Regions from separate parts of the Oribacterium sp. oral taxon 078 str. F0263 genome, predicted to be linked through region 2. Evidence: predicted binding sites of a transcription regulator. Region 2 holds the regulator's gene; the other holds the start of a gene.
The links. Region 2 encodes NrdR, which represses ribonucleotide reductase genes. Its sites were predicted from a motif close to CACAANATNTTGTG; they were not measured.
Positions count from the first base shown of each region.

Region 1: the regulator NrdR is predicted to act here: its motif matches at 1,670-1,683, upstream of nrdD (anaerobic ribonucleoside-triphosphate reductase).

Region 1 covers NZ_KI273105.1:9,170-12,575, reverse strand. Annotated here, with positions in the region: gene HMPREF1986_RS04950 (S1C family serine protease) at 1-537, shown strand, start outside; gene HMPREF1986_RS04945 (3'-5' exoribonuclease YhaM family protein) at 570-1,532, shown strand; gene nrdD (anaerobic ribonucleoside-triphosphate reductase) at 1,804-3,406, shown strand, end outside.
Region 2 covers NZ_KI273141.1:38,323-41,728, reverse strand. Annotated here, with positions in the region: gene HMPREF1986_RS12230 (hypothetical protein) at 151-1,437, shown strand; gene nrdR (transcriptional regulator NrdR) at 1,434-1,904, shown strand; gene HMPREF1986_RS12220 (YqeG family HAD IIIA-type phosphatase) at 1,901-2,515, shown strand; gene HMPREF1986_RS12710 (type I 3-dehydroquinate dehydratase) at 2,538-3,326, shown strand; gene HMPREF1986_RS12705 (shikimate kinase) at 3,363-3,406, shown strand, end outside.

The sequences.
Region 1 (3,406 bases), on a different contig from region 2:
TATTCCTCCGCCCGGGGCCTGGTTTCCTACCTCTCCTACGACTATCCCTCGACAGACAGGACGGTGGAAAACATTCAGCTCAATCTGGAGCAGGAGGAGAAGCTCGGGACCTATCTCTTAAACAGCTCCGGAGAGCTCGTGGGGATCCTCTTCCCGGAGGGAGAGGGAGGAGGCGGCTACCATGAGATCCTCGGAATCTCGGATCTTGTGGGAAGCCTGGAGCGTCTCAGCAATGGAGAGCAGCTCCCCTACCTCGGCCTGAAGCTCCAGAAGGTGACGCCGGAGATGGAGCAAAGGGGGATCCCGAAGGGAATTTATATCAGAGGCTGCGAGGAGGGCTCCCCCGCCTTCCTCGCCGGGATACAGTCGGGCGATATCCTCTCGAAGCTGAATGAGGGAGGGATCGAATCCCCGCAGGACCTCCAGAAGATGATGAAGGAGCTTCACCCGGGAGAGAATGCGGAGCTTACCGTACTCCGCCAGAAGGGGCAGGGCTACCGCGAGATTTCCTTTCCGCTCTCTCTCGGGGAGCGCTGAAGCGGATGAGCCGTTAGGGAAGAGGATAAGAAATGAGATGGATTGAGAACTTTCACGATGGACTCCGTGTCTCCGATATCTACCTGGTGAAGGCGCGGAATGCGGCCCTGACAAAGAGCGGGAGAGAGTACCTGAACGTGACGCTCCAGGACCGGAGCGGGACGATCGACGCGAAGATCTGGGAGCCGAATTCCCCCGGGATCCATGAGTTTGAGATCATGGACTATGTGCATGTAGAGGGGAATGTCACCATCTATAACGGCGTGAATCAGCTCAGCATCCAAAGGCTCTCCGTCGCGGAGGAGGGCCAGTACGACCCGAGGGACTATCTTCCGGTCTCCGGGAGGGGGCTGAAGGAGATGCAGCAGGAGCTGATTCGATACATTCACTCTCTCCGGGAGCCCAGGCTCCGGGAACTTCTGGAGACGCTCTTCCTGAAGGATGCGGCCTTTCTCCGGGAATTCACTCTGCATTCTGCGGCGAAGGCGGTGCACCACGGCTATGTGGGGGGGCTCATCGAGCACACGCTCTCCGTCGCCTCCATCTGCGACTTCTACGCGGGGCATTATCCGGATCTGAACCGGGACCTCCTCGTGAGCGCGGCGCTCTGCCACGACATCGGAAAGGTGCGGGAGCTCACGCCCTTCCCCAGAAATGATTACTCCGATGAGGGGCAGCTGCTCGGGCACATCGTCATCGGCTATGAGATGGTGATGCGGGCCGCCCGGAGCATAGAGGATTTCCCGGAGCCCCTTCTGACGGAGCTTGGACACTGCATCCTCTCTCACCACGGGGAGCTCGCCTATGGCTCTCCCAAAAAGCCCGCGCTCATGGAGGCGCTCGCGCTCTCCTTCGCCGATAATGCGGACGCGAAGCTGGAGACTATGCGGGAGGCTCTGGATGCGGCGGAAAAGTCCGGAAAGAGTACGGAGGGCGGGGGCTGGATCGGCTACAACCGCTTTCTCGAGACGAACCTTCGGCGGACAAAGCCGTGAAGAGGAAGCTGTCCGCGCCGCCGGATTTTGCCATAGGAAAGTTTTAGAACGCCGGGGGCTTTCCTTTTTGCCGGCTTTGTCGTATAGTAGGGAGGCAGGAGAGAAACACAATATATAGAGCTGATTGACAGAAATATCACTATATTTTGTAAGAATGCGAGCTCGAAATCCTGCGGGGACGCGGGGTTTCGGGCTTTTTGCCGCTCCGGGATATTCCCGGAGGAAAAGGAAAAAAGGGACAGAGCAGGAAAGAATCAGGAGGGAAGGGCAAATGGCAGCGGAGCTTTTGATCAGGACAAATGTCATCAAGAGAAACGGGCAGGAGGTCAAATTCGATATCCAAAAGATTGTGAATGCGATTCAGAAGGCGAATCACGAGGTGGCTCCGGTCCATCAGATGAACGAGTATCAGATTCGCGGCGCCGCGGAGAAGGTCGCGGGCCAGATCGGAAGCTCGAAGCACGCCGTGAATGTCGAGGACATCCAGGATATGGTGGAGACCGCCATTATGGAGATGCGCGGCTATGAGGTCGCGCAGAAGTATGTCCGCTACCGCTATAAGAGGGAGCTTGCGAGAAAGTCCAATACGACGGACGATGAGATCCTCTCCCTGATCGATCAGGCCAATGAAGAGCTGAAGCAGGAGAACTCGAACAAAAATCCGGTCATCAATTCCACGCAGAGAGACTATATGGCGGGGGAGGTCTCCCGGGATCTCACGAAGCGGCTCCTGCTTCCGGAGGACATCGTAAAGGCGCACGAGGAGGGCGTGATCCACTTCCACGACTCCGATTACTACGCGCAGAAGGAGCATAACTGCGATCTCATCGACCTGGAGGATATGCTGCAGAACGGGACGGTAATCAGTGAGACCATGATCGAGAAGCCCCACAGCTTCTTCACGGCCTGCAATGTGACGACGCAGATCGTCGCCCAGGTCGCTTCGAATCAGTACGGCGGGCAGTCCTTCACACTCGCGCATCTTGCGCCCTTTGTAGATGTCTCCCGCAGGAAGATCCGCGCCTCGGTGATCGCCGAGCGGACGGACTGCGGGGAGCCCCTGACGGAGAGCATCATCGAAAAGATCGTGGAGCGGAGACTCTCCGAGGAGATCAAGAGCGGGATTCAGACCATCCAGTATCAGCTGATTACATTGATGACCTGCAACGGGCAGGCGCCGTTTGTCACGATGTTTATGTATCTGGATGAAGCGCCGGAGGGAAAGACCAGGGATGATCTCGCCCTCATCATCCGGGAGGTGCTTTTACAGAGGATGCAGGGTGTAAAGAACGAGAGGGGGGTCTGGATCACGCCGGCCTTCCCGAAGCTCATCTATGTGCTGGACGAGGACAATATCTCCGAGAGCTCCCCCTACTGGGAGCTGACCCGGCTCGCCGCCCGCTGCACGGCAAAGCGCATGGTGCCGGACTATATTTCGGCGAAGAAGATGAAGGAGTATAAAGGCGGCGATGTCTATCCCTGCATGGGCTGCCGCTCCTTCCTGACACCGGATACGGAGGGACTCGGGAAGGATGGAAAGCACAAGTATTACGGGAGATTCAACCAGGGCGTCGTCACCCTGAACCTCGTGGATGTCGCCTGCTCCGCCCAGGGCGAGATGGATCGCTTCTGGGAGCTTCTGGATGAGCGCCTGGAGCTTTGCCACCGGGCACTCCGTCTCCGCCACGAGAGACTGCTCGGGACCCTCTCCGATGTCGCGCCGATCCTCTGGCAGCACGGCGCGCTCGCGAGACTGAAGAAGGGGGAGACGATCGACAGACTCCTCTTCGGAAATTATTCCACAATCTCTCTGGGCTATGCGGGACTCTATGAGATGTGCGTCCGCATGCTCGGAAAATCCCATACCACGGAGG
Region 2 (3,406 bases):
AATATCACAGCTGTTTCTCGACCTTTCCCATTACGGCGGTGCCGTTCCTGGCTTCCTTTGCGGTGGACGTTCACTGTACAGGATCGGAAAGCCGTGCTATGATAGCGGCTGTAAAAGCCGGTTGATTAGAGAACGGAAGGAGTGCGGCAGATGCTGAGAAACAGGGAGATTATTCGCTTTGGCCTTCGGCAGTTTCGGGAGAATCTGGGGATTACCCTGGGCTTTCAGCTGCTTCATGTCTTTTCGCTCTTCCTCGCCGGTCTCTTTTTTGCGGGAATCGGCCTTTTCATCTGCCGCCCGCTTTTCCTGTTCTCTGAGACCCAGAACTCGGGGACCGTGCGCGTCGCGATTTTCTCTTTCATCGCGATTTTCATCGCTTTCTTTGCTTTATTGCTCCTCTTTTTCACGATATCCTGTGCTCTTGGCTCCTTTCGCTTTTATCTGAAGCTGGCCTTTGGGAGGGAATTGAATCTTTTCGAGCTCTTCTACGGCTTTTCGCACAGAGAGCATTTCCTTCGTTTTGCGGGGGTCAATCTTCTGGTTGTTCTTCTGTCCTGCCCCTTCCTGATCCCGTTTTTGATTCAGAAGCTGAAGGGAATTTCGACCAATCTTTGGATCCTTGAGCTCTTTGGACTGATCTTTTTCACCGTGATAACTCTCTTCCTCGCGATGGCCGCTCTTGCTTCGGCGAATGACGAGCGGCTGACGGCGATTTCCTCCCTCAGGCTCTCCATCCGGATGATGAGCCGGCGAAAGCTCAAATATTTTGCGCTTCTTCTGCCCTTCGCTGTGGTCATGTACCTCCTCTCGCTTATTTTCCATGGTTTTTTTAATATCTTTTTCGTCCCCCTCGTCAATACCATCGTGTCGGTCTTTTTCCTCTCCGCCTATAGTGAGGATTTCCCCGCCGGAACAGAGCCCGCCGGGACAGAGCCCGGGGGAGAGAGTCTGAGAGAAGAGAAGGAGTTTTTTGAAAACGGGGAGCAGAGGCAGGAAGCGGAAGAGAGCGGGGAACGGAGGGAGGAGATCTTTGAGGAGAGCCCGGGGGCGAAGGAGCTTCCGGGAGATCAGGAGCATAGGGGAGAGAGCGGAGAAGCGGAAGAGAGTCCGGAGATGAGGAAGCGAAGCTTTGAGGAGCTTCGGCTTCGCTATACCGCGGAGGGGATAGAAAGTACCCGCGCGGAGGAAGAGAGCTCTGAAGAAAAGAGAGAGGATGCGCCTCTTCCCGCTCTTCCCGCCTCCGCCTGTCCGCCCGCTTCCCCGAGTCCTTCCGCTTCTTCCGAGGAGGAGGGGAAGGATGCTCCCCATTCAGAAGAAGGGGAGGATGCTCCTCTTTCAGGGGAAGGAGAGGCTCTCATTCCTTCCGGGGAAGGGGAGAGCGCGCCCCTTTCCGGGGGATCGGAGGAGGGCGGAAGAGCGCCGGAGGAAGAGGAATGAAGTGCCCCTATTGCAGTGCGGAGGGAACGAGAGTGATCGATTCCCGCCCCGCGGATGAAAATACCGCCATCCGGAGAAGGAGGCAGTGCGAGAGCTGCGGCAGGCGCTTTACGACCTACGAGAAGCTTGAGACCATGCCGCTCATGGTGATCAAAAAGGATCAAAGCCGCGTGCCCTATGAGAGGAGCAAGATCGAGGCCGGAATTCTCCGCTCCTGTCACAAAAGGCCCATCTCCACCGCACAGATCGGGCGGATGGTCGATGCGATCGAGAACGAGATATTCTCCGCGGCGGAGAAGGAGATCTGCACCGAGCGGATCGGAGAGCTCGTCATGGAGAAGCTGAAGGAGACCGACCAGGTCGCCTATGTCCGCTTCGCCTCGGTCTACCGGGAGTTTAAGGATATCAATACCTTTGTGGATGAAATCGGAAAGCTATTAAAGAGCAGGGAGGGAGAGAGCGTATGAAGCGGGAGAGCCAGAGGAGAGAGGCTGCCCCCGCAGGGAAGAGGAGGAGGAGAAGGAGAGGACCGCGGCTTCTCCACCGCCTCTTTCCGGACTGCGTAGTGGATTCCGTCTACGAGATCGACTACGACAGGCTCTACCGCTCCGGCGTCCGGGCGGTGCTCTACGATATCGACAATACCCTCGTCTTACACGATGAGCCGGCGACAGAAGAGGCGAAGAGGCTTTTCCGAAGGATTCACGGGGCGGGACTTCGGATCGCCCTCCTCTCGAACAACCAGGAGAAAAGGGTCGGGAGCTTCGCGAGGGAATGCGGGGCCGACCTCTACTTCTGCGATGCGCATAAGCCCTCGCCGAAGGCCTATAGGAGGGCAGAAACGGAGCTCGGGCTCCCGGGAAGGGACCTTTTCTTTTTCGGGGATCAGCTCTTCACCGACATCTGGGGGGCGAAGAACGCGGGGATTCCCAATGCGCTGGTGAGACCCCGGGGAAGGGAAAAGTATTTCCACATCCGGCTGAAGCGTCTTTTGGAACGCCCGCTTCTCTTTTTGTACCGGCATTTTGGAGAGTACCGGGAGGGAATCCGGATAGAGGAGGACGGGGCGCAGAAATAGGCTTTGGATTTTGGGAGGGGAGATGGGAAGGACAAAGATCTGCATTCCGCTGAAGGGCGGGAGAGAAGAAGAGCTTTTGCGGGAGGCGGAGGCTCTCTCCGCGCATCCTCTCTCCCCTCTTATCTCTATTGTGGAATTTCGGGACGATCTCTCTGCGGGGATTTCCGATGAGGCTCTCCCGGCCTTTCTTCACTCGCTCTCCGAAAGGCTCCCCGGGAAGAGTCTCCTCTTCACACTTCGAAGCGCGGCGCAGGGGGGCGCCTTTCCGGGAGACTTCGAGGCTTACCTTCTCCGAAATGAGGCGGCGCTGAAAGCAGAGGGGCTTAGTCTCATCGATCTTGAGCTCCCGCGGGATGCTCGGAAGGAGGAGAAAGGGAGGGAGAGATGCGAAGAAGAGGCGGAGAGCTCCCGGAGAGAGAGGATCCGCCTCTTCCTTGATAGAGCGAAGGCGCGCGGACTTCGGGCGATTGCCTCTTATCATGATTTTGAGAAAACAGAGGGAAGGGAGAAGCTCCTTCAGATCTACCGGGATCTAAGAGCGCTCGGCGGGGACATCCTGAAGCTTTCTCTTATGCCGAGAAAGCCGGAGGATGTACTTTCTCTTCTCTCCGCCTGCCGGGCTTTCCGGGAGGAGGACAGGGAGAGGCACGAGTATATCGCGGTCTCTATGGGGCAGCTTGGGCGTTTTTCCCGCATTGCGGGACAGCTCTCCGGCTCGGATTACAGCTTCGCCTCCCTCTTCGCCCCATCGGCCCCGGGGCAGTGGAGACTGGAGGAGATGGAGAGCATGCTCTCTCTTTTGGAGCGCTGAGTCCGCCGGATCTTTATGGAAGGAAAGGAGCGGAGGATGAATCTTTTTCTCATCGGCTTCATGGGATGCGGGAAGTCCTC